Regions from separate parts of the Rhizobium sp. BK512 genome, predicted to be linked through region 2. Evidence: predicted binding sites of a transcription regulator. Region 2 holds the regulator's gene; each other region holds the start of a gene.

The links. The regulator PhoB, encoded in region 2, activates phosphate uptake and scavenging genes when phosphate is short. The targets are predictions, from matches to a motif close to TGTCATNNANCTGTCAT.
Region 1: a site for PhoB is predicted at 2,728-2,744, ahead of FHX06_RS16410 (TIGR03364 family FAD-dependent oxidoreductase). Genes of this name have one in related genera too.
Region 3: a site for PhoB is predicted at 5,440-5,456, ahead of FHX06_RS04015 (PhoX family protein). Genes of this name have one in related genera too.
Region 4: a site for PhoB is predicted at 4,075-4,091, ahead of FHX06_RS24810 (DUF2794 domain-containing protein). Genes of this name have one in related genera too.

The regions. Positions count from the first base shown of each region.
Region 1 covers NZ_JACIAS010000004.1:234,313-242,109, reverse strand. Annotated here, with positions in the region: gene FHX06_RS16425 (ParA family protein) at 53-772, shown strand; gene FHX06_RS16420 (2'-5' RNA ligase family protein) at 1,084-1,554, shown strand; gene FHX06_RS16415 (succinylglutamate desuccinylase/aspartoacylase family protein) at 1,625-2,686, shown strand; gene FHX06_RS16410 (TIGR03364 family FAD-dependent oxidoreductase) at 2,789-3,919, shown strand; gene phnX (phosphonoacetaldehyde hydrolase) at 3,916-4,695, shown strand; gene FHX06_RS16400 (ArsC family reductase) at 4,766-5,116, shown strand; gene ybaK (Cys-tRNA(Pro) deacylase) at 5,120-5,593, shown strand; gene FHX06_RS16390 (MarR family winged helix-turn-helix transcriptional regulator) at 5,594-6,037, opposite strand; gene FHX06_RS16385 (glutathione S-transferase family protein) at 6,139-6,822, shown strand; gene FHX06_RS16380 (aminopeptidase) at 6,950-7,797, shown strand, end outside.
Region 2 covers NZ_JACIAS010000004.1:493,750-501,546, forward strand. Annotated here, with positions in the region: gene pstA (phosphate ABC transporter permease PstA) at 1-1,042, shown strand, start outside; gene pstB (phosphate ABC transporter ATP-binding protein PstB) at 1,057-1,872, shown strand; gene phoU (phosphate signaling complex protein PhoU) at 1,917-2,630, shown strand; gene phoB (phosphate regulon transcriptional regulator PhoB) at 2,760-3,443, shown strand; gene FHX06_RS17625 (pyrroline-5-carboxylate reductase) at 3,577-4,365, opposite strand; gene FHX06_RS17630 (GcrA family cell cycle regulator) at 4,666-5,196, opposite strand; gene FHX06_RS17635 (aspartate aminotransferase family protein) at 5,622-6,821, shown strand; gene argF (ornithine carbamoyltransferase) at 6,867-7,784, shown strand.
Region 3 covers NZ_JACIAS010000001.1:789,916-797,712, reverse strand. Annotated here, with positions in the region: gene FHX06_RS04035 (branched-chain amino acid ABC transporter substrate-binding protein) at 54-1,157, opposite strand; gene FHX06_RS04030 (HD-GYP domain-containing protein) at 1,764-2,675, shown strand; gene FHX06_RS04025 (alpha/beta hydrolase family protein) at 2,771-3,829, opposite strand; gene FHX06_RS04020 (aspartate aminotransferase family protein) at 3,970-5,298, opposite strand; gene FHX06_RS04015 (PhoX family protein) at 5,546-7,519, shown strand; gene FHX06_RS04010 (ArsR/SmtB family transcription factor) at 7,663-7,797, opposite strand, start outside.
Region 4 covers NZ_JACIAS010000007.1:304,522-312,318, forward strand. Annotated here, with positions in the region: gene acnA (aconitate hydratase AcnA) at 177-2,867, shown strand; gene FHX06_RS24805 (DUF1223 domain-containing protein) at 3,100-3,840, shown strand; gene FHX06_RS24810 (DUF2794 domain-containing protein) at 4,114-4,515, shown strand; gene FHX06_RS24815 (GNAT family N-acetyltransferase) at 4,522-5,079, opposite strand; gene FHX06_RS24820 (Bax inhibitor-1/YccA family protein) at 5,191-5,919, opposite strand; gene FHX06_RS24825 (ABC transporter permease) at 6,099-7,797, opposite strand, start outside.

The DNA.
Region 1 (7,797 bases), 260 kb from region 2:
GAGACGCACCTCTCCCAGGATGATGCCGCCAACTCATCAACCCGAGGTATCGATGCCAATACTTACTTTTGCGAATACGAAAGGAGGCGCCGGCAAAACGACGGTCGCTCTCGTTCTCGCCACAGAACTGGCTCGCCGTGGCCATCGCGTTTCCGTTCTGGATGCCGATCCCCAGCAATGGGCCACACGCTGGCATCGCCTGACTGGTGACGCAGCGGAATTCGCTGTCGTCCCCGGTGTCAGCGAAAATACGATCGAACAGCAGGTCAAGGACCTGAAAAAGCGTGGCGGCTACATCATCGTCGATCTGCCGGCCGGTCTGAGCCCGGCTATGGCGAAAGCCATCGGCTTTTCCGACCATGTGCTGGTTCCGGTCCAGGGATGCGCAATGGATGCCGTCGGCGGTGCGCAGGTGCTTGAGATCATGAAGCAGCTTGCTGCCCAGCACGACATCCGCATCCCGCATTCGGTCGTGCTGACGCGCATCAGTTCGATTATCACCACTCGCGCGCTGCTGGCGGTCAAGGGCCTGCTTGCAAAGCAGCAGGTCAATGTCATCGACACAGCACTGATCGAGCGCGCCGCCTACCGCGACATGTTCGTTTCCGGTGGCAGCCTCTATACGATGGATCCCGCCCGCGTCAGCAATCTCGATAAGGCGCAAGACAATGCCCGTATGCTGGCAGACGATGTCCTTCGTCTCGCACCGCCGAAGGCAGCCCGCGCCAAGTCCGCCAGGAAGGTGGCCGAGGTCGTCAAGAACGCTGCCTAATCCATGCCTAGGCTTGATTGATCCCAGCAGACGGCTGCCGCAAAGGTGGCCGTTTCTGTTTTGAGTATCCTCGCAGTAATGTCTGTTCATGCTTTGTTCTTGACCAGAACGCCGATCCCAGTATGCTCCTCCTCGTAAAAACAAGGAGGCGGGCGATGTAGTCCGTAGTTCAAATGCCTCATTTTCCACTCGATCCGAATAGCGCTGGCCCCCGGAAGAAATCCAATCTCGTCGGGGAATTTCACGACAGGATTTTCTTCGCACTTCGTCCAACTATCGAAGCGTCATCCGAGGCGCTGGACATCGCGCAAGTGTATCGCAATAGACATTCTCTGACCGTGCCCTCGCGGCCCAACGCACTACTTCATGTCACCCTGAACGGCATCGGCGCCTACCGTCGGCTGCCGGATGATATCGTGTTCAGCGCTGAACAAGTCGCCGCGACAGTGCGCGTCCAACCGTTCGAAATTGTTCTCGACGAAGCCATGAGCTTCACGCATCCGGGCCAACCGCAAGCCTTCGTCATCTGCGGCAGGCAAGAAAACGAAGGCCTGCTAGATCTTCGCAACCAAATCCAGGAAGGTCTCTACGAGGCCGGACTGCCCTATAATGTCGGCGGACATCTGACGCCACACATGACGATGCTCTATGATCGCAAGACCGTTCTGCCCGAAAAGCTCGACCGACCCGTGCGCTGGATGGTACAGGAATTCCTGCTGATCCATAGCATCTACGGGAAGGGCGAGCATCGCGTCGTCAACCGATGGCCCCTGATCGGCTGAGCTGCGCTTGCACCGCGGGTGGGGATTCTTGTAAAACTCCCCACTCAATATGCACATGCGGAGCAAGACAGTGGACGTTTCAGAGATCATCCTTCCCGGCGATACACCAGGTATCGAATGGCGTTTGCCAGTCATGCGCTTCAATGGAAAGGATCCTGCGGCTCCCAAGGTGTATATCCAAGCTGCCTTGCACGCCAACGAACTGCCGGGCACGGCGCTCGTGCATTTTCTCTGCGGCAAGCTGCGCCAGGCTGAAAGCGAGGGGCGGATCGCGGGCGACATTACGCTCGTGCCGCAGGCAAACCCTGTTGGGGCGGCACAATCGCATTTTGGTGAATTGCAGGGTCGCTTCGATCTGGGATCACGAACCAATTTCAATCGCGATTTTCCGCTGATCTCGATCCGTGATCGGGCAGAGCTGCTTGACGGATTCGATAATTATCCGGCTATAGATCGGTTGAAACGAGAGCTGATACATATGGCGCTCGGGGCCGATCTGGTGCTCGACCTGCATTGCGACGATGAATCGCTGCAATATGCCTATATCGACGAAGCCTTCTGGCCGGAGGCTGCTGACCTTGCCAATGCGCTCCACATGGAAGCGGTGCTGCTTTCAGATGGCGAGAGTTCCGCCTTCGAAGAGGCGGTCGGTTTTGCGTGGAAGTACGAGGTGCCGGGCGAGCGCAAGGCCAAGCTTCCCGGCAAGCTCTCAGTGACTGTGGAACTGCGCGGCCGCCGTGACGTCTATCCCGATATGGCCGAGAAAGACGCCGAGGGGCTGCTGCGCTTCCTGATCGGGCGCGGTGTCGTCAACGGCAAACCTTCCGGAGACAAGACCTTCGCCGGACCTGCCGTGCCGCTCGACAATGTGGAGATCGTGCGTGCGCCGCAGGGCGGTACCGTGCTCTTCCACCGCAATATCGGCGAACATGTCTCGGAAGGAGAGCTTCTGGCGACGATCGTCACCCGGCCCGGCTTTGCCGAAGGGGATATCGATATCCGGGCGCCACAGGATGGGCTGTTTCTCACACGGACATCTGATCGCCTTGTGCGCCGGCGCGGCGACCTGATGAAGATCGCCGCCGACAAGCCAAGCAGGGCGACGCGAAAGGCCGGCACGCTGGAAGACTGACCGGCGTTCTTTTCAACATGCGAATGTAAAGCTCGCGCAACTGTCACACAGGCTTCAAGAAAATCCGCCAAGCCGTTGCAGACATGTTGCGAAGGAGCTTTCATGCCGCATTATGACATTGCGATCGTCGGCGCGGGAATTGTCGGGCTGGCGCATGCGCTGGCGGCGGCAAAGCGCGGCAAACGGGTCGTCGTTGTTGACCGCGACGCCCAGGCAAATGGCGCCTCGGTGCGCAATTTCGGCTTTGTGACGGTGACCGGCCAGCAGGCAGGCGACTGCTGGAACAAGGCACGCAGGGCCTGCGATGTCTGGGCCGAGATCGTCGATGACGCCGGCATTGACGTCCTGCAGCGGGGGCTGCTCCTTGCTGCAAGGCTCGACGAATCCGAAGCCGTCATCGACGCCTTCCTGCGCACGGAGATGGGCGAAGGCTGCGAAAGGCTGACGCTCGAAGAAGCACGCCGGCTTGTGCCGGCACTGCGACCGGAAGCCGGGCGCTTCACACTCTATAGCCCGCATGAACTTCGGGTCGAATCCCGTACAGCCATTCCGCTGCTCGCCCGCCATCTCGAAGTCAAATATGGCATCGAGTTCCGCCGCTCCACAGCAGTGAATGGCGTCGAACCGCCGCGGATAGAGACGTCCACCGGTCTGATCGAGGCGGAGACCGTGGTTGTTTGCCCAGGCGACGATTTCAAGAGCCTGTTCGCAGATCGCATTGCTGCCTATAACGTCACACGCTGCAAGCTGCAGATGATGCGTGTCGTCCCGGCCCAGCGGGTTTCGCTGAGCACTGCCGTCATGTCCGATCTCGGGCTTGGACGTTATCTCGGCTATGCCGAATTGCCTGAAGCGACGGCCCTGAAGGCGCGCCTTGACCGCGAATTCAAGCCAGAGCGGGAAAACGGCATCCACCTGATCGTCACGCAGTCGGAAGACGGATCGCTGATCGTCGGCGACAGCCACCATTACTCCGAAACGCCCGATCCCTTTGGACTGGAGCGGGTCGACCGACTGACCCTCGACGAAATGGATGCCGTGCTCAACCTGCCGGGTCGCTTCATTACCGAGCGCTGGATCGGTACCTATGCCTCCGCTCCAGACCGCTGGCGGTTTACCGACAAGCCTTCCGATGCGCTGCGCATTGTCGTGGTAACCGCAGGCTGCGGTGCTTCGACCGCCTTCGGCATCGGCGAGGAAACCATCGAGGATCTCTACGGGAGCGCAGCATGACACAATTCAAGGCAGTGGTCTTCGACTGGGCCGGCACGGTCATCGATTTCGGATCCTTCGCACCGATGGGTGCCTTTGTGGAAACCTTCGGCAAGTTCGGCGTCGAGGTGACGATTGCCGACGCGCGCAAGCCGATGGGGCTCCCGAAGCGCGCGCATATCGCCGCGATGCTGGCCGAGCCGCATGTCGCCGCCCGCTGGCAGGCGGCACAAGGCACGCTTCCGGACGAGGCGGCCATCGACCGTGTTTACGAACTCTTCGTGCCGCTGAACGAAGCTGTCGTGAGCGATTATTGCGCGCTGGTGCCTGGAGCGATCAAGACGATCGAATATCTGCGCGAGCGGCAGATGAAGATCGGCTCGACCACAGGCTATACACGCTCGATCATGGAGCGCGTGCTGCCGCTTGCCGCCGAACAAGGTTATGCGCCCGACAATCTGATCTGTGCCGATGATCTGCCGCTTGGCCGACCGACGCCGATCGGCATGTATAAATGCTTCCTCGACCTGATGGTCTATCCGGCCTCTGCCGTGCTGAAGGTCGATGATACCGAACCCGGCATTGCCGAGGGTGCTGCCGCAGGCTGCGTCACCGTTGGCGTGACGCTCTCGGGCAACGAGGCGGGGCTGACATCCGAAGAGCTGGACGCGCTTTCGCCAGCGACACGAGCCGCGTTGCACAAGCGGATTGGCGAGAAGCTAATTGCTGCCGGTGCCGACTACGTTATCGAAACGGTGGCGGACCTGCCTGCCCTTATCGAAGAGCTTGAGGGATAAAGGACCGACGGCGTTTGCAGCGCTGATACAGCGTGGTATCTCCCTCCGGAAACAGGGAGATCGAACCGGCATGGCCGTCACCATCTACGGTATCAAGAACTGCGACACGATGAAGAAGGCCCGCAACTGGCTGGACGATCATAACGTCGCCTACGACTTTCACGACTACAAGGCCGTCGGCATCGACCAAGCGCATCTGGAACGCTGGATCGACGAGGCGGGCTGGGAGACGGTGCTGAACCGCGCCGGTACGACATTCCGCAACCTGCCTGACGCCGCGCGCGAAAATCTCGGCCGCGATAAAGCCATCGCGCTGATGCTCGACCAGCCGTCGATGATCAAGCGGCCAGTACTGGAAACTGGCGGCAAGCTGCTGATCGGCTTCAAGCCGGATATCTACGCGCAGGCGTTCAAGGGCTGAGCCATGTCCAAGACCACTCGCGCCACTCAGGTCCTCACACAAGCCGGCGTCGCCTTCACGGTTCACACCTATGACTATGATCCGAACGCCGAGCGCGTCGGGATGCAGGCAGCCGAAGCGCTCGGCGAGGAGCCGCATCGCGTGTTGAAGACACTGATGGCGGAGGTGGACAGGAAGCCGGTCTGCGTGGTCGTGCCTTCCGACCGCGAGGTCAGCATGAAGAAGCTCGCGAGCGCCTTTCATGGCAAATCGGCCAACATGATGAAACCGGGCGATGCCGAGCGGCTAACGGGATACCATGTCGGCGGCATCAGCCCGTTCGGGCAGAAGAAGATCGTGCCGACTGCGATCGAGGAAACCGCTCTTGCCGAGCCGTTCGTCTATATCAATGGCGGGCAACGCGGACTGCAGGTGCGGCTCGATCCGAAAGAGGCGTTGAAGGCACTGAAGGCCGCCGCCGCACCGCTGATCGCCTGATCAGAGAAAGCGGTCCAGCAGGCTGGCGATCATCCTCGCCTCGCCTTCTGCAAGCTTGCCGCCGATATGAGTTTCGATTGCTTTGCCATAGACGGTCCACATGCGCTCCCGAAGCTGCCGGCCGGCATCAGTGATCACCACCCAGCGGCCGCGACCATCCTGTGCGAAGACCTCGCGACCGACGAGGCCCTCCTTTTCCAGCCGATCGATCAAACGGGAAAGATTGTACTGCGCCAGCAGTGTCCGCTCCTCGAGCTCATAGGGGCGCAGCCTGCCTGATTGCGAGCGCGCCAATTCCCAAAGCACGTCATACCAGGCAAGCGGTGGCATGCCGGCAGACTTCAAATCGGCTTCGATCAAGCCCAGCAGCCGCTCGCGGGCACGCATGAGGCCCGTCCAGGCAGAGACGACGGCTTCGTTCGGCTTCGGCATATTCTCAGACATAAATGCAAATACATCTATCTTGAAACCCAAGACAAGCGATATTAGATGCATCTGCATACATATGAAGCCAACGATCCCTTGCAAACCCCCAGGAGACTTTCATGAGCAAGCTTACCCTCATCAGCCATCATCTCTGCCCCTATGTGCAACGTGCCGCGATCGCGCTCCTCGAAAAGGGCGTGCCATTCGAGCGGATAAACATCGATCTTGCCGACAAGCCGGATTGGTTCCTGAAAATCTCGCCACTCGGCAAGGTGCCTTTACTGCGGATACAAGAGGACGACGGTCGCGAAGAGGTGTTATTCGAAAGCAGCGTGATCTGCGAATATCTGGAGGAAACACAGACGGGTGCGGCGCTGCATCCGGCCGACGCGCTGACCCGCGCCCGCCATCGCGGATGGATGGAATTCGGCTCTTCCGTTCTTTCCGATCTCTGGGGCTATGAGACGGCGCAGGATGGGGCGCAGCTGGAGGCCAAACATAAGGCGCTTGTTGCCAAATTCGTGACGATCGAGGATGCGCTGGCGGACGGACCCTATTTCGCGGGGACGAGCTTCAGCCTCGTCGACGCGGTCTTTGGGCCGATCTTTCGCTACTTCGACCTGTTCGATACGCTCGGCGGCAGCCCCATCTTCGATGGTCTCGAGCGGGTCGAGCGCTGGCGCAAGGCGCTGGCCGAGCGGGCAAGCGTCAGGAACGCCGTCGGCGAAGACTATCAGCAGCGGCTGATGGAATTCCTCGAGAAGCATAATTCGGTCCTACTCCGGCTGCCCGCCGCCGCTTGACGCGTGCGCACCAGCGGCCGGACATGCTTCGGCCGCGCTCAAATTGGAGCCGGCACGCTTCATTTTCGCCGTAAAGGGGTCTAAGTCTTTCACCTCCCGTCGCAGATATCAGAAGGCAGGTTGACCCATGACGTTTATGCCCCAGAGCCACAGCTCCGTCGATCCCGGCAAACTCGAGAAGCTCGCAGAAGTCGCCATCAAGGTGGGCCTGCAGCTTCAGCAGGGGCAGGATCTCGTCATTACCGCGCCGGTCGTGGCGCTGCCGCTGGTGCGACTGATCACCAAGCACGCCTATCTCTCGGGCGCCGGCCTGGTTTCGACCTTCTATTCCGACGAGGAAACGACGCTGGCCCGCTACCAGTATGCCAGCGACGAAAGCTTCGACCGGGCTTCCGGCTGGCTTTATGACGGCATGGCGAGAGCCTACGAAAAGGGTGCTGCCCGCCTCGCGATTGCCGGCGACAACCCGATGTTGCTGGCGGAGCAGGATCCGAGCAAGGTCGGCCGCGCCAACCGCGCCAATTCCACGGCCTATAAGCCGGCGCTGGAGAAGATTTCCAACTTCGACATCAACTGGAATATCGTTTCCTACCCCAATCCTTCCTGGGCGAAGGTTGTCTTCCCGGACGATCCGGAAGCAATCGCCATTGCCAAACTCGCCAAGGCGATCTTTGCCGCATCGCGTGTCGATGTGCCCGATCCGGTCGCCGCCTGGGCCGAGCACAATGCCAATCTGCGCAAGCGTTCTTCCTGGTTGAACGGCGAGCGTTTCGCTTCACTGCATTTCACCGGGCCGGGCACGGACCTGACCGTCGGCCTTGCGGACGGCCATGAATGGCACGGCGGCGCCTCCACGGCGAAGAACGGCATTACCTGCAATCCGAATATTCCAACCGAGGAAGTCTTCACCACGCCGCATGCGCTGCGTGTGGAAGGCCATGTATCGAGCACCAAGCCGCTCTCACATCAGGGCAC
Region 2 (7,797 bases):
CGCTGCCAACTATCCGGTTCTGCTGCGCGACGCGATCGTCAAGCAGCTCGGCATCAATGCATCGAGCCGTCCTGACGTGCGCGACGCATCCGCCATGCTGTCCAAGGGCGCGCCGATCCAGCTGCGTGACATGGTCGTTGCCGACCCGTCGATCATCGGCAAGACCGTCAATGTCACGGTGCTTGCAGATGCCAATATCGACAGCGCTAACAAAGGCCAGATCAATCTTTCGGTTGATGAGAAGAACCGCAAGGTCAACGACAAGCAGGTTGCCTGGATGAACGAGCTGAAGGCGAGCGGTGCTCTCCACAAGACGTTCAACACCGGCCTCTTCGTCAACGGCAATTCCAGCCGTCCGGAAGCCGCAGGTCTCGGCGTCGCCCTGATCGGCTCGCTCTACCTGATGCTCATCGTGCTTGCCCTTTCGCTGCCGATCGGCGTCGCAGCCTCGATCTACCTCGAGGAATTCGCGCCGAAGAACAAGCTGACGGATCTGATCGAGGTCAACATCAACAACCTCGCCGCCGTTCCGTCGATCGTCTACGGTCTGCTCGGCCTGTCGGTCTTCATCAACTTCGCCGGCCTGCCGCGTTCGGCATCGCTCGTCGGCGGCCTGGTGCTGACCCTGATGACGCTTCCGACGATCATCATCGCGACGCGTGCGGCACTGCGCGCCGTACCGCCGTCGATCCGCTCGGCAGCCCTCGGCCTCGGCGCCTCGAAGATGCAGATGGTGTTCCACCATGTGCTGCCGCTTGCAATGCCCGGCATCCTGACCGGCACGATCATCGGTCTTGCCCACGCACTCGGCGAAACTGCGCCGCTGCTCCTGATCGGCATGGTCGCCTTCGTCGCCCAGGCGCCGGCCACTCCGCTCGATCCCTCCACGGCACTTCCGGTTCAGGTCTACATGTGGGCCAACGAAGCGGAGCGCGCATTCGTGGAAAGAACCTCGGGTGCCATCATCGTCCTGCTCCTGTTCCTGATCGTCATGAACATCGGAGCTATCCTCTTGCGTCGTCGCTTTGAGCGCCGCTGGTAAACGGAGTAGAGATCATGAACATGTTGACGGAAGCCGCAGTCGAGAAGGCGCTGGACCAGAAAATGAGCAACGTCCCGTATAAGATGATCGGTCAGGATGTCTCCGTTTATTACGGCGAGAAGCGTGCGCTTTTCGATGTCAATCTGAACATCCGCGAAAACACCGTGACCGCGCTGATCGGCCCTTCGGGCTGCGGCAAGTCTACCTTCCTGCGTTCGCTGAACCGCATGAACGACACGATCGACGGCTGCCGCGTGACCGGCAAGATCACGCTCGACACCGATGATATCTACGATCCCGATATCGACGTCGTGGAACTCCGCGCCCGCGTCGGCATGGTATTCCAGAAGCCGAACCCGTTCCCGAAGACGATCTATGAAAACGTCTCCTACGGCCCGCGCATTCACGGTCTGGCAAAGTCCAAGGCCGATCTCGACCAGATCGTCGAGACCAGCCTGCAGCGCGCCGGCCTCTGGAACGAGGTCAAGGACCGCGTGCATGAATCCGGCACCGGCCTTTCCGGTGGTCAGCAGCAGCGTCTGTGCATCGCACGCGCCGTTGCGGTCAGCCCGGAAGTCATCCTGATGGACGAACCCTGCTCGGCGCTCGACCCGATCGCGACTGCAAAGGTCGAAGAGCTGATCCACGAGCTGCGTGAAAACTACACGATCGTCATTGTGACGCATTCCATGCAGCAGGCCGCGCGCGTATCACAGCGTACGGCCATGTTCCACCTCGGCAACCTGGTCGAGGAAAACGATACTGACAAGATGTTCACCAATCCGGACGATCCGCGCACCCAGGACTATATCATGGGCCGGTTTGGCTGATTTTGGCAATGTGAAGCCTTCCCGATTTTCGAGGACAAAGCCCCATGGCATCGACACATATTTTTTCCGCCTATGACGACGATCTGAAGTTCCTGTCCCGGCGCATTTCCGAGATGGGTGGTCTTGCCGAACAGATGGGCGCCGACGCAGTTCGCGCGCTGGTCAACGGTGACACCGCACTCGCTCAGAAGGTCATTTCCGACGACGTGATCCTCGATCACGCTGAACGCGAGATCAACGACAAGGCGATCGTCACGATCGCCCGTCGCCAGCCGATGGCCTCCGACCTTCGCGAGATCATGGGTTCGATCCGCATCGCCGCCGACCTCGAGCGCGTCGGCGATCTCGGCAAGAACACGGCAAAGCGCGTCATAGCGGTGCAGAGCACCGGCGTTCCGCGCAAGCTCGCCCGCGGTCTCGAGCATCTCTCCGAACTGGCGCTGGTCCAGCTCAAGGAAGTGCTCGACGTCTACACCAATCGCTCGGCCGACAAGGCCAAGTCCATCCGCGAGCGCGACGACGAGATCGACGCGATGTACACCTCGCTGTTCCGCGAACTCCTCACCTACATGATGGAAGATCCGCGCAACATCACGAGCTGCACGCATCTTCTCTTCTGCGCCAAGAACATCGAGCGCATCGGCGACCACGCGACCAACATCGCCGAGACGATCTACTACATGGCAACCGGCGCCCAGCCGGAAGGCGAGCGTCCGAAGGACGACAGCTCCAATACCGTTGGTGCGGTCACGGAGTAATCCGGACCTGCCGATTGCGTGCGCGCCCCGTCGGGGGCGCGCAGGGTCGCAGCCAATTCCGAGTTCTTGCATGGTCCCTTGCTTAAATCACCCCCGGTTTAAGGATCATGCATTAGGAGACTGACACGCATGATCCCAAGAGTTGCAGTTGTTGAAGATGAAGAGGCGCTGAGCGTGCTTCTCCGCTACAACCTTGAAGCCGAAGGTTTCGAGGTGGATACGATCCTTCGTGGCGACGAAGCCGAAATCCGGCTTCAGGAGCGCACGCCGGACCTGCTCATCCTTGACTGGATGCTGCCGGGCGTTTCCGGCATCGAGCTCTGCCGCCGGCTGCGCATGCGGCCGGAAACCGAGCGCCTGCCGATCATCATGCTGACGGCGCGCGGCGAAGAGAGCGAGCGCGTTCGCGGTCTTTCGACCGGCGCGGACGACTATGTCGTCAAGCCCTTCTCGACGCCGGAACTCGTCGCCCGCGTCAAGGCGATGCTCCGACGCGCCCGTCCCGAGGTGCTCTCCACCGTTCTGAAATGTGGTGATATCGAGCTCGATCGCGAAACGCACCGCGTCCATCGCAAGAGCCGCGAAGTCCGCCTCGGCCCGACCGAATTCCGCCTGCTGGAATTCCTGATGTCCTCGCCGGGCCGCGTCTTCTCCCGCTCGCAGCTTCTCGACGGCGTCTGGGGCCATGATATCTACGTGGACGAGCGCACCGTCGACGTCCATGTCGGCCGCCTGCGCAAGGCGCTGAATTTCTCCAACATGCAGGATGTCATCCGCACCGTGCGCGGCGCGGGATATTCCATGGAAGCTTAAGCTTAATCCGAGTGATCGGAGGTCCAGACGGGTCGCTCGCTTGCCGGGCGGCCCGTTTGTCTATCTGGCGCCCCTAGCTCCTTACGAAAGCCGACACCAGGCGCCGAAAGCGAACCTCGAAAGGATCTGCTTTTTACAGACGGATGCGCACAAGAATTCGATCAAGAGCCTTTTGCAGAGCCGCAGTGCCGCCAAACGCACGAAAGTCTTCGAGCACCTGTTCGTTCAATCCGCCCTTGGTCGAATGCTCGCCGATGAGTTCATCGAAACTCGCGACAGGTTTTGAACGGGCAGCATGGGCGAGGCCGGAAAACAATTGACGGAGGTAGGCGTCGCCAGCCGTTCCCGAGAGCCCCTTGCTCTGCAGCCAGGTCGACGTCGCGTCCAGGATGCCGAAATAGCTGGCCATCAGGCAGCTCGCCACCGCGAGAAGTTCGAACTCCTGCTTGTCTTCAACCTGGATCGCCGTTCCGAGCGCCGAAAAGAGTGTGTGGGAGACCTCGTCGGGCGGGTAGATCGCAGTCGCCCCCTGGAGATCTGCGACGAACGGAAGTGGAATTGCCAGGCTCAGGCGAACCGGCCGATCGATCCACGCCAGCAGTTGATCCATTGGCGTGGCCGCGACAAAGCTGATGACATGGTGGCCCGGCCGAAATCGGAGCGAGCGGATGACCTCCTCGGCAATTTGCGGCCTCACTGCCAAAAATACGAGATCGGAGCGGTCGAGAACATCCTGGTTGCCCAGAGCGATAGACACATTCCCGTTTGCCGCCGCGAGGCGGGAGGCGACGCCTGCGTTGCGAGGTGACAGCGCGATGGGTGTGTCGCGAAACGCCGTCTTGCCCAATCCGGTGACGACAGCCTCGGTAATCGTGCCCGCCCCGACGAACCCCATTGTCATCCGCTTTGGATCGATCTCCATTGGCACCCCCCAAGCGACTATTTGCGCCGTGCTACTCCACCAGAATACCGCATCTGTATCAGAAAATCGCGCTACAGCGCCATGACCACCGGTCCATGCCAGCCTTGGGGCTGAAACGCATCGATGGTCTTGGCCACATAAGCTCGCATTGTCAGGCAGGGTGGATGCCGGCAGAGATCGGCCTTCCGCAGATCGCGGTCAGGAGCCGTTTTCCGGCGTTCCTGTGCCGGCTAAAAAATCACCCCTCCGCGCCAGGCGAGGAGGGGTGATGATACATTGCGTCTGTTGCAAGATCGCTGCTCAGGCGACCCGGACAGCCTTACGGCGTTCGCTCACCGGCTGATAGGCGAGACGCTGGTGGTAGTTGCAATAGGGCGATGAATCCGGGGAGTCGCAGCCGCAGAAGTAGAAATCGTCCTTCAGCGGATCGCCGACCGGCCACTTGCAGGTGCGCTCCGTCAGTTCCGTCAGGCCGAGGCGACGTGAAATAGGCACGACCACGTTTTTGGCCGGCACGTATTCCATTTCCTCGACCGTTTCGATCTCGATCTCTTCCTTCAGCATCGTTGCGCCCTGCTGGCGCGTCACGGTGCGGGTGGCGATGCGAGATGCATAGTTCGGGGCGCGGGGAGCAGAGGTGTTGCGCTTGGGCGCACGCGCCGTGGTTGCGGTTCCGCCGGCCTTGGCGCGACCGGGAAGACTGAGCCGGTGAACCTTGCCGATAACAGCGTTTCTACTTACTCCGCCAAGTTGCGCAGCGATCTGGCTGGCACTTAGTCCCTCCGACCAAAGCTTCTTGAGCTTTTCGACACGCTCGTCTGTCCAGTTCATGCCCTGTCTCCACCTTTCGCGTTGGTGATGGCAGAATCCCTCACCGTTGCCTCGGAAGCCTCCGAAGCAAGAAACGCCTGATCAATTTTGGTGACTAGTTCCGCCGCATGCAGTCTAGTAATTGAACTTTAACCTAGTGTGAGCCTGACTCTGTGACAAGAGTCGCAGGAATCCGATGAATCCGAATTCGTAGTTTTCCCCAACTTGCTTCCCGAGAGAGTCATTTCTGCAACATTAGCTGTTGATAGACCTGTAATGCGGATTGCAGGCTTGACGCATGCGCTAAATCCTCAGTTTTGTTGACATTGCAGTGCGAAAAGTAAATAGTGCTTCAGGCCGCCGAAAGGCGGCATTTTTAATTTTTCGGACCGGGTTTTCTTAGCCGGAGTCCGTTGCCTCAGAGCCTGATTGAAGGAGATCGCGCCATGGCTGAAGCCTCGCCGCTTTATGATACCTATTCTCGTGCCCCGCTGCGGTTCGAGCGAGGTGAAGGCGTCTGGCTGATCACCGAAACCGGCGAGCGATATCTGGATTTTGGCGCGGGCGTTGCCGTTACCTCCGTCGGACACGGCAATCCGCATGTCGTGGCCGCTCTCAAGGATCAGGCTGACAAGGTCTGGCACCTCTCCAACGTCTATGAGATCCCCGGCCAGGAGAAGCTTGCCAACCGCCTGACCGAGGCCACCTTCGCCGACAAGGTGTTCTTCACCAATTCCGGCGCCGAGGCGCTCGAATGCGCCATCAAGACAGCGCGCCGCTACCAGTTCTCCAAGGGTCATCCCGAGCGTTTCCATATCATCACCTTCGAAGGCGCCTTCCACGGCCGCACGCTGGCGACGATCGCTGCCGGCGGCCAGGAAAAATATCTCGAAGGTTTCGGCCCCAAGACCCCCGGTTTCGACCAGGTTCCTTTCGGCGATGTCGAGGCGGTACGCGCGGCGATTACCGACAAGACGGCCGGCATCCTCATCGAACCCGTGCAGGGTGAGGGTGGCGTGCGCCCGGTGACACCTGAATTCATGAAGGCGCTCCGCCAGCTCTGCGATGAGCATGGCCTGCTCCTCATTCTCGATGAAGTTCAGACCGGCGTCGGCCGCACCGGCAAGCTCTTCGCCCATGAATGGTCGGGTGTCACGCCCGATATCATGGCTGTTGCGAAGGGCATCGGCGGCGGCTTCCCGCTCGGCGCCTGCCTCGCGACCGCAGAAGCAGCCTCCGGCATGAAGGCCGGCACGCATGGTTCCACCTATGGCGGCAATCCGCTGGCCATGGCCGTCGGCAACGCGGTCCTCGATGTCATCCTGGCCGAGGGCTTCCTGCAGCACGTGCGGGATGTGACCCTCGTCTTCCGTCAGGGCCTTGCCTCGCTCAAGGATCGCTATCCCGATGTGATCGAAGATATCAGGGGCGAAGGTCTACTGCTCGGCGTCAAGGCTGCCATCCCCTCGGCAGAACTGCTGAAGGAAATTCGCGCAGCACACCTTCTGGCGATCCCGGCGGGCGACAATGTCATCCGCCTGCTGCCGCCGCTGGTCGTAACCGCCGAGGAGGCGCGCGAGGGGCTTTCCCGTCTCGAACGCGCTGCCGAAAGCATCCGTGCCGCCAAGGTCAAGAAGACCGCTTGATAGGACATTGCCCCGCCCGCTGGCGGGCGTAGCAGGTAACGAACAATGGCTTCCCCCAAACACTTTCTCGATCTCTCCGCAGTCACCGCATCCGACCTCAGAACCATCATGGACGATGCCAAGGTGCGAAAGCAGGCATTCAAGGCCGGTTCCGCCGACAAGCCGCTCGCCGGCAAGATGCTGGCCATGATCTTCGAGAAACCGTCGACCCGCACCCGCGTCTCCTTCGACGTCGGCATGCGCCAGCTCGGCGGCGAGACGCTGTTCCTGTCGGGTACTGAAATGCAGCTCGGCCGCGCCGAGACCATCGGCGACACGGCCAAGGTCCTGTCGCGCTATGTCGATGCCATCATGATCCGCACGACCGAGCACAGCCGGATGCTGGAGCTTGCCGAGCATGCCACGGTGCCCGTCATCAACGCGCTGACGGATGACACCCATCCCTGCCAGATCATGGCTGATATCATGACCTTCGAAGAGCATCGCGGCCCGATCAAGGGCAAGACGATCGCCTGGACCGGCGACGGCAACAACGTGCTGCATTCCCTCGTGGAAGGGGCTGCCCGTTTCGGCTACCGCATGAACATGGCGGTACCCCTTGGTTCCGAGCCGAAGGATCACTATCTGAACTGGGCCCGCAATGAGGGCGCCGAAATCATGCTTTACCATGATGCTGACCGTGCGGTCGCCGGCGTCGATTGTGTGGTGACCGATACCTGGGTCTCCATGAATCAGGAACATCGGGCCCGTGGTCACAATGTCTTCCAGCCTTATCAGGTCAATGCGCATTTGATGGCGCAGGCCGGCAAAGATGCATTGTTCATGCATTGCCTTCCCGCCCACCGCGGCGAGGAGGTGACGGATGAGGTGATCGATGGCCCGCAGTCCGTGGTCTTCGATGAGGCGGAAAACCGTCTTCATGCGCAGAAGTCGATTCTTGCTTGGTGCCTGGGCGCGATCTGAACCATAATCGGAT
Region 3 (7,797 bases), on a different contig from region 2:
GCAAACGAAACCGGGCGCCATTGGCGCCCGGTCGCATGTTCCATTCGTTCCGATTACTCGGCAGCAACGATCTTGCCGCCTTCCCACTTGTAGAGCGAGAAGCTCTGCGAGGAGAGGTCACCGGTCTCGCCATAGGTGAGCTTGCCAATCGCCGTCGGGATCTGCTCGCCGCCCTTCAAGGCAGTAGCAACGGCTTCTGCATCCTCAGCACTGCCGGCCTTCTCGATGCCGGCCTTCAGGACTTCAACGGCAGCATAGGCGTTGAGGGTGAAGGCTTCGGCCGGGATCTTCTTGGCGGCGAGCGCATCAGCTGCAGCCTTGGAGTCCGGGCTCTTGGTGGCGTCGGAGGCATTGGTGAACAGCGTGCCAGCTGCCGCATCGGTGCCGATCGTCCAGAATTCCGTGTTGGAAAGGCCGTCGCCGCCGATGATCTGGGCATTGACCGAAAGGTCATGCAGCTGACGGGCAAGCAGGCCACCTTCCGGGTGGTAGCCGCCGAAATAGATGAGATCGACCTTCTCAGCCTTGACGCGGGTGGTCAGCGCGGAGAAGTCCTTGTCGCCGGGCGTGATGGAGTCGTTGATGACTTCGGTGATGCCACCAGCGTTCAGCGTTGCCTTGAAGGCGTCGGCGAGACCCTTACCGTAAGCGCCCTTGTCGTTGATGATTGCGACGCGCTTGTCCTTGAAATGTTCGAGAACGTATTTGGCGGCGACTTCGGCCTGCTGGTCGTCCCGGCCGCAGGTGCGCAGAACATTGGTCAGGCCGCGCTTGGTGAGGTCAGGCGCCGTGGCGGTCGGGGTGACCATCAGCACGCCATTTTCGGCCAGAACGTCAGAAACCGGAATGGCAACGCCCGAGGTGACCGGGCCGACGACGAAGCGGATGCCTTCGCCGACAACCTTGTTCGCCGCAGAAACGCCCTGCTTCGGCTCGCCGGCATCGTCAGCGAGTTCGAGCACGACCTTCTCGCCGAGAATGCCGCCGCTCTTGTTGATTTCATCGACGGCGGTCTGCGCGCCGTTCTTTACCTGGTCGCCATAGGCTGCCACCGGACCGGTCAGCGGCGCGATGAGGCCAATGACGATATCCGCATGCGCGAGCGGGGCAAATGCCAGCGAGGCGACCAGCGTCGCCGTCAGAGTCTTCAGGGTCATGTTCTGTCTCCTTGGGTAGGGTCGTCTTCGACCACCGGTTGCTTGTCGCGCAGGCCATTCTTTTGTCAGCGATCCCGTTAGGAGCGTGCCAAGGACGAGGAAAGCTGCACGATCAATGAGCCCCGCGGTCATATTTGGCTCGCCCGGCGCATGGCAAGATTTCTAGAAATTTCGGTGAGATTCCGCAAGATGATAACAAGATCGGGGCCGATTTCGCCAAATCTGAAAAGATTGCGCCCGATTTTTTGATTTTTCAGTCCATTTCCCGCAATTTTCGGTCTGTCCTGCCCGGCTGATCGGCAGATCACGGCACCCCTGTCAGGGCAATCTCAATCCGCAATCGTCAGAGTTGGGTTCTTCCGGCCCCATACGTTCAGTCGTGCGGACTTGTAGGGCGAAGCTGTCCTCAACAGAGCATATCGGCGGCTGAGGATAAGCCCATATCTGGTCATGGCGCCGCTGACCGCTGTTTTTGCTTTGCTGTTTTAGCGAGTTAACAATTGATTCTGAGAATCCCAGTATAACTACTATTCCCTAGTATATTGTTGCGGTGCAATAAAATATTCGATTTGTCGATTCAGACATATAGCGGGAACAGATATCTGAATGCTCAAGCGTATTGAAGCTAGGCAAGTGCGGACCGGAATGTTTATCGAGATGGTCGAGGGTGTCTGGGACCATCCTCTTCTATCCCGGCGACGGTTCTTACTGCGGCGTGAGAGCGATACGCTGAAGCTCAATGAATGTGCGGATGCAGGTGTCGTGATCAACACCACCAAGGGTATCGATGTCGGAGGTACCTCCCGCAAGATCGAGATCGACATCAAGGCGGCGCGTGAGACCATTCAGAAATCCGTGGAAGTGCTGGAAAATGTCTTCGGCCGGCTGCGGGGCGGAGATGCGATCTCCGTCGACCAGGTCGAGCCGGTAATTTCCTCTGTTTCCAAATCGATGGATGACCATCCTGCCGTCTTCATCAGCGTTACCCGGCTGAAATCCAAGGACGAAGTGACCTTTCTGCATTCCCTTTCTGTCAGTGCCCTGATGATCCTTTTCAGCCGCCACCTCGGACTGGATGAGGAAGTGGTGCAGGCGCTCGGCACGGCCGGGCTGTTGCACGATGTCGGCAAGCTCGAAATTCCGCTCGAAGTGCTCAACAAGGAGGGGCGCCTGAACGAAGACGAGATGCAACTGATCCGCGATCATCCGGAAAAGGGTCATGCGATCCTGGCGCGTCAGGAGGGCATGTCGGAAATTGTTCTCGACGTGTGCCTCAATCATCATGAACGGATCGACGGCAAGGGTTATCCGCGCAAGCTCTCCCATGGCGAAATCAGCCTTCACGCACGCCTTGCGGCGATTTGCGACGTCTATGACGCGGTCACTTCGGCGCGCCCCTACAAGTCAGCGTGGAGCGCGAAAGAGGCGCTGACCTGGATGCTGGCCAACGAAGGGCATTTCGATCGCCGGCTCGTCAAAAAGTTTGCCCTCTGCCTTTCGGTCGCCTCCGTCTCCTGAACGTATCCGTTTTGAGGGGCAGGCTGCGGATCTGATCCGCAGCCTGCGTCTTCGTCATTCACGGCTCCCTGAGGCGCGAGGATGAGGGGCCTTGTCTATTGATCCGCGAGCGCAGTTCCCAGGAAATCCGTAACCATGCCGGAAACCTGCCGGTGAATGGCTGCGCGATCGGCGCCGGCACCATCCCGGCAGACGATGCTCTCGCCGGGCGCCTCTTTCTCGATCAGTTCGGCGGCGCCAGGTTTGCATGTCTGCATGAAGCTGAAATGCAGCGATCCGGGGATCAGGCTGTAGGTAGTGGTTGCTGGCGGCAGATAGCGGGCAATATAGCCGGAGTCCTTGTTCGTGGCGGCGATGTCCGCCTTGGTTGCCGTGTCCGCATCGACGTCCGCCTGAGCACCCAGCACCATGACGGGGATGTGGATTGCCGCAAGGCTCTCCGGCGTCAGCCCGCGGCCGGGGCCGAGGTCGAGTGCCACGACGGCGCGGATTCGCGTATCGCTGAGATCGGCGGCCAGCGCCGCGCTGGAGGCTGCATCGCGCCCGCCCCCCAGTGCCTCGAATATCTTGCAATAGATCGGGCTGAATTCAGCCGCGCAATTCCTCGTTACCCTGGCCGCATCGAAGCGTCCGCCCGCCAGTTCGACGACCGTCCAGCCGCCGAGTGAATGGCCGATGGCGGCAATCCGACCGGATGCCACGCCGCCCGTCAGATCGGGATTGCCGAGCAGAGCATCGATCACGCGGCTGAGGTCGCCGGGGCGTTTCCACAGTTCGACGGCGTCGGGTTTCCGCATGTCGAATGTCGTCGTACCCGGATGATCGGGCGCGGCAACGACATAGCCTGCGTCAACGAGGTCGGCGGCAAGCCAGGCGAGGTTGCGCCAGCTGCCGCCGTAACCATGGGAGAGGACGACCAGCGGATGCGGGCCGGTCATGGGTGCGGCATCCCGGATCACGGGCTGACCGATAAAGGCCGGGGTTTCGCCGAGAAGAACCGGCGCGGCGTCGGATGCGGTTGGATACCAGATGCTGATATGAATAGGGCTATCGCTATTCTTGCCGGCCAGGGTGATTTCACGAAAACCGGTTCCAGCGTGTGCTGCAGGTGCCAGCAGCAGGGCGAGGGAGAGAAGGAAGACGAGTCTTTGCATGGGATCTCCATTGGGGTGATTTGCCCTGTCTGCAGGAAATCCGTCACACCGGAGACCGATAACGCGATCGAGGTCGCCGACATCAAAAAGAAAGGGCGAGGCCGGAGCCTCGCCCTTGAATTCATCCGGGATGATTGCGCTCAGATGTTGTTCTGCAGGATCGTGCGCAGTTTGCCGAAGAGCTCGTCGATGTGCTTCTTCTCGATGATCAGCGGCGGCGAGAGCGCGATGATGTCGCCTGTCGTGCGGATCAGCAGGCCGCTTTCATAGGCCTTGAGGAAGGCCGTGAACGCGCGCTTGGTCGGCTCGCCGGCAATCGGATCGAGCTCGATGGCGCCGATGAGACCCGTATTTCTGATGTCGATGACGTTGGGGCAATCCTTCAGCGAATGCAGCGCATCGGCCCAATAGTCGGCGAGTTCGGCTGCGCGGGTCAGCAGGCCTTCTTCCTTGTAGGTGTCGAGCGTTGCAAGGGCTGCGGCCGAAGCGATCGGGTTACCCGAATAGGTATAACCGTGGAAGAACTCGATCATGTGCTCGGGGCCATTCATGAAGGCATCGTGGATTTCCGAGGTCACGAAGACGGCGCCCATCGGGATGACGCCGTTGGTCAGGCCCTTGGCGGCGGTGATCATGTCGGGCTTCACGTCGTAATACTGGGCAGCGAAGGGGGCACCGAGGCGGCCGAAGCCGGTGATGACTTCGTCGAAGATCAGCAGGATGCCGTGCTTAGTGCAGATTTCGCGCAGTTTCTGCAGGTAGCCCTTCGGCGGAATGAGAACGCCGGTGGAGCCGGCGACCGGCTCGACGATGACGGCGGCGACCGTGGAGGCGTCATGCAGCGTGACGATGCGCTCGAGTTCGGTGGCAAGATCGCCGCCAATTTCAGGCTCGCCGCGGGTGAAATTGTTCTTGCCGGGCAGGTGGGTGTGCGGCATGTGGTCGACGCCGGTCAAAAGCGTGCCGAACATCTTGCGATTGGTGACGATGCCGCCGACGGAGATACCGCCGAAATTGACGCCGTGATAGCCGCGCTCGCGGCCGATCAGGCGGAAGCGTGAGCCATTGCCCTTCACGCGGTGATAGGCAAGCGCCACCTTGAGCGCCGTTTCCACCGATTCAGAACCGGAATTGGTGTAGAGGACGTGATCCAATCCCTCGGGGGCGATGTCGACCAAGCGGTTGGCGAGTTCAAAGGCCTTGGGGTGACCGAGCTGGAAAGCGGGGGCGTAATCGAGTTCGCCCGCCTGCTCGCGGATCGCTTCGGTGATCTTCGGGCGGCAGTGTCCGGCATTCACGCACCAGAGGCCAGCCGTACCATCCAGAACCTGACGTCCGTCATGGGTCTGGTAGTACATATCCTTCGCACTCACGAAGAGGCGCGGTTCCTTCTTGAACTGGCGGTTTGCGGTAAAGGGCATCCAAAAGGCGCGAAGGTCGTTTGGCGTTGCATTCAGGCGGTTGGACATGCTGTTCTCCTGGCCGTTGGGGAGGCCATCCCGTTCAAGGCTTGGCGCCGTTTATTTTTACTGCCCGGTCAAATTATCAGCGCCGGGCAAGGCGTCAAGCCGAAGAAGCGCCGCCAAATGCCGTTCCCGAGACGCTTGAAGCGTCATCAATCCTTCGCCGGGTATTGCTACAGAAATCGATGGCCGCAATGGCCAAGGGCATTTCATTCATTTCCTTGAAATTCAACCGTTTTTACCGGAGGTAGTCATGACGGACCGCCAGAAAACCAGGCCGCGCCCCAATCCGCGGCGTGCATTTGCGCCGAGCTACGGCACCATTCTCGAAGAAGGCGTTCGTCGCCGTACCATTCTGAAAGGCTTCATCGCAGCCATGGGTGCGGCCGCCTTTGCGCCGGCTTTTGAAGCCACCAAGGCAGAAGCCGCCGAGTCGACGCTCACTTTCCCAGAACTGAAGCGCGTGCGCGACACCGCCGACCACTGGCCTGAAGGCTATGAGCGCCAAATCCTCATTCGCTGGGGCGACGCGCTCTTTGCCGACAGCCCGGAATTCGACGTGGCCAAGCTCAACGGCAAGGCCGCCGAACGCCAGTTCGGTTACAATAACGACTTCACGCAGTTCCTGCCATTGCCCTGGGGCGAGAAGAGCTCGGACCACGGCCTGATGGTCGTCAGCCACGAATACGCGACACCCTTCCTGATGTTCCCGGGCCTGACGGCGGAGAATTATCGCGAAAAGCTGACCGAGGACCAGATCCGTGCGGTCATGGCCGCTGTCGGTGTCTCCGTCTTCGAGGTGCGCAAGGACGGCAATCAGTGGCAGGTGGTCAAGGACGGCAAATATAATCGCCGCATCCACATGAGCACGGAAATCGGCATTTCCGGTCCGGCTGCCGGTGACGACCGCCTCAAGACCAAGGCCGATCCGACCGGCACGGTCGTCTTCGGCACGATCTCGAACTGCAATGGCGGCATCACGCCCTGGGGCACGATGCTCTCAGGTGAAGAAGGCGCAATGGACGTCTTTGCCGGCGACTATAAAAAGCTCCCGAACCAGGAACTGGTCGAGCGCCAGGGCTGGGACGAGGACGAGAACGACATCTATTCCGTCAGCCGCGTCGAACCGCGCTTCAAGTTCGAGGAAGAGCCGAACGAATGGATGCGTTTCGACTGGGTCGTCGAAATCGATCCCTTCGATCCCTCGGCAAAGCCGGTCAAGCGTACATCGCTCGGCCGCATGACACATGAAGGCGCACAGTGTTGCGTGGCGCCGGATGGCCGCGTCGTGGTCTTCATGGGCGATGATGACGATTTCGAATATATCTATCGCTTCGTCACCCGCGATCCGTGGAACCCTGACGATCGTGCCGCCAACAAGGACCTGCTCGACCACGGCACGCTGTCGGTCGCCAAGTTCGAGAGCGACGGCACGATGCGCTGGATCCCGCTCGTTGCCGGCGAAGGCCCGCTAACGGCGGAAGTCGGTTTCAAGACGCAGGCCGATGTGGTCCTTGCAACGCGCGCTGCGGCCGATCTCGTCAGTGCGACACCGATGGACGGCCCGGAAGGTTTCATCCCGCATCTCGGCACCGGCAAGCTCTATGTTGCCATGACCGAGAATGAGGACCGCCTGCCGAAAGGCCAGGGTGACGACGAGAAGGAACAGGTCAACGTTGCCAATCCGCGTGGCCCCAATCCGCATGGGCATCTGCTGGAACTGGTAACCCCCGGCGGTCCGGACAAGCCTGATTACGCAGCCGAGAGCTTCAAATGGGACGTCTTCGTCCTTTGCGGGGATCCGGCAAAGCCCGAAGACCAGGCGATGTTCCATCCGGCGACCACTTCGGCCGGATGGTTTACTGATCCTGATAATCTTGCCGTCGATCCGGCAGGCCGTCTTTGGGTGACGACCGACGGTCCGCCGCCGGAAGGCATCGCCGATTCCGTCTATGTGATGGATACAGAAGGTCCGGGCCGCGCGCTGCCGAAGCTCATCTATATCGCGCCCGTCGGCTCGGAGACCTGCTCTCCGACCTTCACCTCTGATGGTTCCAGCGTCTTCCTCTCGGTCCAACATCCGGGCGAATTGCGCATGGCCGACAATGAGGATGCGACTTCGATGGAAGATGCCGGCACCAGCTGGCCGGACTTCAAGCCGGGCGTACCGGCCCGTCCGTCGCTTGTCGTGTTGACGCGCAGTAAGAACGGAGTGGTGGGCAGCTAAGCCCGCTTCTCCAACCAAACAAGGCCGGCAATTCTTGCGAATTGCCGGCCTCTAAGGCTTCACGTGCTGAAAATAGCATAAGCAGCGTCCGCGGAAACATCTCCTTGAACGTTGCTCAGACTGACATCATGTCAGCGCTAACATCAAGCTGCAGACCTGCTCCGGTTCTGAGCCACGTAGATATCCTCGAGTGTTGCAAGGATCTTCATGACCGGCTCGGAATTGCTGGAATAGTAGATCGTCTGTGCATCACGACGGGTCTTGACCAGCTTCTGAGC
Region 4 (7,797 bases), on a different contig from region 2:
AAATTATCTATAAGACCTGCAACCACGCCAGCGGTCGGCGTGAATATCATCCTTGCGCCGAACTTGAGGTTTCTCCTCACGTGCGGACAGCGGAAATGGCCGTACCCGCATCCTGATGTGCATTAAGTGCATAGGCGTTCGCACGACTGTGTTGGCTATCAGAAACGGGGTCTCTCGTGTCTAAATCTCTTGACAGTTTCAATTGTCGGTCCACGCTTTCCGTTGGTGGAAAGGACTACGTCTACTACAGCCTGCCGAAGGCTGAGGCAAACGGCCTGCCCGGCGTTTCGAAGCTCCCCTATTCGATGAAGGTGCTGCTGGAAAACCTGCTGCGCTTCGAAGACGGCCAGTCGGTTACCAAGGAGCACATCCTCGCCGTCGCCGAATGGCTGAACAACAAGGGCGCCGTCGAGAACGAGATCGCCTATCGCCCGGCCCGCGTGCTGATGCAGGACTTCACCGGCGTTCCCGCCGTCGTTGACCTTGCCGCAATGCGCGACGCGATGGTTTCCCTCGGTGGCGATCCGGAAAAGATCAACCCGCTCGTTCCCGTCGACCTCGTCATCGACCATTCCGTCATCGTCGACGAATTCGGCACGCCGCAGGCTTTCGCCAAGAATGTCGAGCTGGAATACCAGCGCAACGGCGAGCGTTACCGCTTCCTGAAGTGGGGTCAGCAGGCGTTCAAGAATTTCCGCGTCGTTCCTCCGGGCACCGGCATCTGTCACCAGGTCAATCTCGAATATCTCGGCCAGACCGTCTGGACGAAGGAAGAGGACGGCGAGACGATCGCCTATCCCGACACCTGCGTCGGTACCGACTCGCATACGACGATGATCAACGGCCTCGGCGTTCTCGGCTGGGGTGTCGGCGGTATCGAAGCTGAAGCCGCCATGCTCGGCCAGCCGGTTTCGATGCTGCTGCCTGAGGTTATCGGCTTCAAGCTGACTGGCAAGCTCAAGGAAGGCGTCACCGCGACCGACCTCGTTCTGACCGTCGTGCAGATGCTGCGCAAGAAGGGCGTCGTTTCCAAGTTCGTCGAATTCTTCGGCCCGGGCATGGACAACATGCCGCTCGCCGACCGCGCGACGATCGGCAACATGGGTCCGGAATATGGCGCAACCTGCGGCTTCTTCCCGGTCGATGGCGAAACCATCAACTACCTCACGATGTCCGGCCGTACGCATGACCGGATCGCACTCGTCGAAGCCTATTCCAAGGCACAGGGCATGTGGCGCGATGGCGACGGTTCCGACCTCGTCTTCACCGACACCCTGGAACTCGACCTCGGCGACGTCGTTCCCTCGATGGCCGGCCCGAAGCGTCCGGAAGGCCGCATCGCACTCGAAAACATCGCCACCGGTTTCGCCGGCTCGATGGATGCCGACTACAAGAAGCCCGGCCAGCTCAATAACCGCTATGCGGTCGAAGGCACGGATTTCGATCTCGGCCATGGTGACGTGGCGATTGCCGCCATCACCTCCTGCACCAACACGTCCAACCCGTCGGTTCTGATCGCTGCCGGCCTTCTCGCCCGCAACGCCGTTGCCAAGGGCCTGAAGACCAAGCCGTGGGTCAAGACCTCGCTTGCTCCCGGATCGCAGGTCGTCGGCGAATATCTCGCCAAGTCCGGCCTGCAGGCCGATCTCGACAAGCTCGGCTTCAACCTCGTCGGCTTCGGCTGCACGACCTGCATCGGCAATTCCGGCCCGCTGCCGGCGCCGATCTCCAAGACGATCAACGACAAGGGCCTTATCGTTTCCGGCGTGCTCTCGGGCAACCGTAACTTCGAAGGCCGTATCTCGCCGGACGTTCAGGCGAACTACCTCGCTTCGCCGCCGCTGGTCGTCGCCTACGCGCTCGCCGGCACGGTGCAGAAGGATCTGACCAAGGAGCCGATCGGTGAAGACCAGAACGGCAACCCGGTCTATCTGAAGGACATCTGGCCGACCTCGCACGAAGTACAGGACTTCATCCAGAAGTACGTCACCCGCGAACTCTACGAAACGAAGTATGCCGACGTCTTCAAGGGCGACGAAAACTGGCAGGCCGTTCAGGTTCCTCCGGGCCAGACCTATGCCTGGGACGACGATTCGACCTACGTCCAGAACCCGCCGTACTTTGTCGGCATGGGCAAGAAGGGCACCGGCACATCCGACATCAAGGGTGCACGTGTTCTCGGCCTCTTCGGCGACAAGATCACCACCGACCACATTTCTCCGGCCGGTTCTATCAAGGCTGCGTCGCCGGCAGGCGCCTACCTGCTCGGCCATGACGTCGCCGTCGCCGACTTCAATCAGTACGGAACGCGCCGCGGCAACCATGAAGTCATGATGCGCGGCACCTTCGCCAATATCCGCATCCGCAACTTCATGCTTGGCGCGAACGGCAAGGAAGGTGGCTACACCATCCACTACCCGTCCAAGGAAGAGACCTCGATCTACGATGCGGCCATGCAGTACAAGGCCGAGGGCGTTCCGCTCGTCATCTTCGCCGGCGTGGAATATGGCAATGGCTCGTCGCGTGACTGGGCTGCGAAGGGCACGAACCTGCTCGGCGTCAAGGCCGTGATCGCCCAGAGCTTCGAGCGTATTCACCGTTCGAACCTCGTCGGCATGGGCGTCATCCCCTTCGTCTTCGAAGAGGGCACGACCTGGCAGAGCCTCGACCTGAAGGGCGACGAACTCGTCACCATCGAGGGCCTCGAAAACATCAAGCCGCGCGAAAAGAAGATCGCCAAGATCACCTATGCCGACGGCACGGTGAAGGACGTTCCGCTGGTGTCGCGCGTCGACACACTGGACGAGGTTGTCTACCTCAACAATGGCGGCATCCTGCAGACGGTTCTGCGCGATCTCGCAGCCTGATTTTTAAGATACTTGACTGATAATGACCGCCGGAGAGCAATTTCCGGCGGTTTTTCTTTGCGCAAAACAGGTCGGTATCACTGCTCACGCCGATGTGTTTCAGCAGCCTGCGGCCTGGGGCTTCGTCTCACCCGTTCGTGACTTTGCGTTTGGAGCCGGAAGGATTATTCGTACGTTCATATCTCAGAGCCGGCGGTCAGGATTGCCGGCACTGAAAAAGAGGTGCTGGTGAATGTCCCCGCGTTTTATGATCCCGCTGATCGTCGGGCTTGCTTTTGCAGGTCCTCTCATGGCCGAAGACGGCACGCCGAAAGGCGTCGTCGAACTGTTCACGGCACAGGGCTGCGCCTCCTGTCCGCCTGCCGATGCTGCATTCCGCAAGCTCGTCAGCCAGGGCAACGTCATCGCGCTCGCTTATCATGTTGACTATTGGAATTATCTCGGCTGGGCCGACACGTTGAGCTCGAAGGAAAATACCGAGCGGCAGTACGGCTATGCCCGTATGATGGGGCGCAGCAACGTCTATACGCCCCAGGCTATCGTCAATGGCCGGGACCATCTCGCAGGCGCCGATCTTGCCGGTATCAACGGCAAGATAAATGGCTACGCCAACGACGGCAAAGGCCTGACCGTGCCTGTAAGCGCCCACATGCGTGGCGACGAAATGGAGATCAAGCTGGGTGCGGGCCAAGGCAAGGCCAATGTCGTCATGGTCTATTTCGACAAGGAAAAAACGATCGACGTCGAGAAGGGCGAAAACAGCGGCCAGAAGATCTCGTACCTCCACAGTGTCACCGACGTGGAGACCGTCGGCATGTGGGATGGCAAGGCCACAACGCTCACTCTGCCGGCGAGCGTCATGGAAAAACCGGATCTCGAGGGATCAGCGATTCTCTTGCAGTCTGTGACTGACAACGGCGATCCGGGAGCGATCCTCGGCGCGACGGTCGTCATGGCAGGAAAAAATATATAAGGATTTCATTCGCTTGCGGATGAAAGTTAGGCGGCCCGGCAAAGCGTATTCGGGGCTGGGGTTAAGGTCGATACGCTCCGCCGGGCCCTTTGGCGCGCTGGCGCCAAACTGGAGCCTATAGTTCTCTTGCAAATGAGGCGCTGTTTTGTCTGAATTGCGGCACCGCCGAGAAAGCCGGTTTCGTCCCCAGTGTGATGGTCGGCGCCCTTGCAATTTGTCGTGGCTCGGGCAAACTGTCACTCTCCTGTCACACGTGGAGGTCTTGGGAGTCTGATGACAGATACGCCGGATTTGCGACACGGCGAAAGCCGCTCCGTCGACAATAGCTCTTCAACCGTCGTTGATCTCAAGGAATACAGACAAAACAAGGATCCGATGCCGGTGACATTTCACCGGCGGGAACTCGACCAGATTCTGTGGATCTACGGCCGAATGGTCGGCGAGGGCGAGTGGAAAGACTACGCGATCGACCATACCAGGGAGAAGGCGGTATTCTCCGTCTTCAAGCGTTCAGGCGAAATGCCGCTCTTCCGCATCGAGAAGAACCCGAAGCTTGCCGCCAAGCAGGGCGCCTATTCGGTGGTAAACTTCAACGGCGTGATCCTGAAACGCGGCCACGAACTTGGGCCTGTTCTGAAGGTTTTCGACAAGTCGCTGAAGCTCGTCGACAAATAGGCCATATCATCCCTTGAACAGGGTGCCTGGATAGGCCTCGGGATCGGGATGGGTTTCTGTTCCTTCGCCAAGCCTGCGCTGCATCAGTATCGTATCCAGCCAACGGCCGTGCTTGTAGCCGGCACCCTTCATCAGACCGATCTCTTCGAAGCCCAGCGACCGGTGAAGCGCGATCGATGCCGGGCTCGCGCCGCCGATAACGGCTGTCATCTGGCGGAAGCCAGAGACGGTGCAGCGTGAAATCAGCTCTCCGAGGAGCAGCTTGCCGATGCCCTTTCCGCGCGCCTCCGTGCCGAGATAAATCGAATCCTCGACCAGCCAGCGATAGGCCGGACGGGTACGGAATGCCGATGCATAGGCATAACCGAGCAGCGTGCCGTCCTCTGCCGTTGCGGCAATATAAGGATAGGACTGTTCGCGGATAGCGCAGTAGCGGGCCGTCATTTCCGCTTCGGTCGGGGGAACGATCTCGTAGCTCGATGTGCCGTTCAGTACGGACTCGCGATAGATTTCGGTAATGGCAGGAAGATCGGAGGGAAGAGCGTCGCGCAGGAGAGGGGGCATTTCGGATCGATCGGCACGGTTGGATGACAGCCCACGTTGAAGCATTCCAGCGAGGTGCCCGCAACAAAAAAGGCGGCCGAAGCCGCCTTTTCGTGTTTCAGTCCAGCCTGCTTACTTGCGGTTGCCCATGAACTGCAGCAGGAACATGAAGAGGTTGATGAAGTCGAGGTAGAGCGTGAGGGCGCCCATGATGGCCTTGCGACCAGCGACGTCATAACCGTCTGCTTCATAATACATTTCCTTGATCCGCTGGGTATCGTAGGCGGTGAGGCCTGCGAAGATCAGCACGCCGATCACGGAGATTGCGAACTGCAGGGCCGACGAAGCCAGGAAGATGTTGACCAGCGAAGCGATGATCAGGCCGAAGAGACCCATGATCAGGAACGAGCCCATCGCCGACAGGTCGCGCTTGGTCGTGTAGCCGTAGAGCGACAGCGCACCGAAGGACGCGGCGGTCACGAAGAAGGTCTGCGTGATGCTCGACTGCGTGTAGATCAGGAAGATCGACGACAGGGAGAGACCGACCAGTGCAGCATAGATCCAGAAGGTTGTCTGAGCCGCAGCCACGCTCATGCGGTTAATGCGGAAGCTCAGGAAGAAGACCGCCGCAAGAGGCGCAAGGATCACGACCCAGCGCAGGGGCGACTGGTACAGGACCTGGCCGAACTGGGTGAGCTGGCCGTCCTGGACGGCGAAGGTGAATGCGAAATAGGCGGCCAAACCAGTGATCGCCAGACCCAGCGCCATCAGGTTGTAGACCTTGAGCATATAAGCGCGGAGGCCTTGATCAATCACTTCGCCGGTTTGTGCACGGCTTTGGTAGTTACGAAGATCAGCCATAGTTTCCTCTTACAAGCTCCGATGGAAATACGGTGTCGGGTTTACGACCCGGGCGCCGCTGCGGAGCTTCCAGCATGCCTGCTGACAATATGAGGCTTTCGCCCTTTTCAAACAAGGCCTTTGCAATCTGCCGCTCGGTTAAATCGCCGTAAGGTGAAGGGATTTAAGCCCCTTGCCCGTCACAGCTCGCGCAAAACGGGTGCCGCCTTCTGCCCGAGGATGCGCCAGGTGCCGATCAGGCCGATGCCGACGGTCAATACAAGGGCGGTGACAAGCGTGAGACCCGCGACATCAGGCATGAAGCTGGAGGGCAGGCGCATGATGCGACTGACGATGAACCAGGCAGCGACGCCGCCGGCAAAGAGCGCGAAAATCGCAGTGGCCACACCGAGGATGAGATATTCGTAGCTGAAGGCACGGATCAGCATGGCTCTCGTCGCGCCAAGCGTTTTCAGCACGACAGCATCATGAGTGCGCGCTCGATTTCCGGCGGCAAGTGCGCCGGCCAGCACGAGAACGGAGGCGATGAGTGCAACGGATGCTGCAGCGCGGATGGCGGTCGCAAGCTCGCCGACCAACTGGTTGACGATATCGATCGCGTCCTTGACACGCACGCTGGTGATGGTCGGATAGGCATTGGTCACGGATTTCAGGATCGCGGCGTCCTCCGCCTCGGTCGAGGCAGGGTCGGTCAGTGTCGCCAGCCACGCATGCGGGGCACCACGGAAGGTGTTCGGCGAGAAGACCATCACGAAGTTGATCGACAGCGATTCCCACTCGACCCGCCGCAGATTGACGATCTTGGCCGTGATGTTGCGGCCAAGGACGTTGACAGTCACGGTATCGCCGATCTTCAGGCCGAGTTCATGCGCCTCTTCCGCGGAAAAGGAAACGAGCGGCTCGCCACTGTAATCCTTTGGCCACCATTGACCTTCGACAAGTGTCGAATTTTCCGGCGGGCTTTCCTCATAGGTGATGCCGCGGTCGCCGTTGAGCACCCAGCGGCCAGCCGCCGGAACATTCATCTTGGTCACGTCCTGGCCGTTAAAGGCGATGATGCGGCCGCGCAGCATCGGTACTTCCACCAGTTTGCCATTTGGTGACCGGGTGTGGATCAGGTCGCGAAAGGTATCGAGTTCGGCGCCCTGAATATCAACGAAGAAGAAATTCGGCGCGCCTTCGTTCATACGGCCGGTCAATTGCTGGCGCAGATTGCCGTCGATCAGCGTCAGCGTCACGAGCAGCGCAAGGCCGAGACCGAGCGAGAGAACGACCGAGGGCGTCAGTGCTCCGGGGCGATGGATATTGCCGATCGCCAGCCGCAGCGCCGGCGAGTTGACGCGCGGGCTTCTACGCGCCGCCCAGGCGATCAAAGCCGCGACCAGCCGCAGGATGACGAAGGCGAAAATGATGGCGCCGACAAAAACCACAGCGATGAAGCGATCATAGGCGGTAAAGATGGCGAGGCCTGCGAGTGCTGCCATGAAGAGCACGGCCAGTAGCACATAGGGCCAGGAGGGCAGGCGGCGTGCCTCGAAACCCTGTTCGCGGAAGAGTGCGGTTGCCGGCACCTCGCGTGCATGGCCGAGCGGCAGGATGGCAAAGGCAAGCGTCGTGAGCATGCCGAAGAGGGCCGCAAGAAGCAGAGCGCCGGGATAGAGCGTCGGATCGGTGGAAACCGGCAGGAACTGGGCAAGGAACTGCGCAGCCAGCATTGGTGACAATGCGCCGAACACGAGACCGATCAGGATGCCGGCTGCCGCGATAATGCCGATCTGGAAGAGATAGATCCAGACCACGACGGCGGCGGGCGCGCCCAGGCATTTGAAGGTGGCGATCGTCGTCCGTTTGGCATCGAGGAAGGCGCGAACCGCGTTG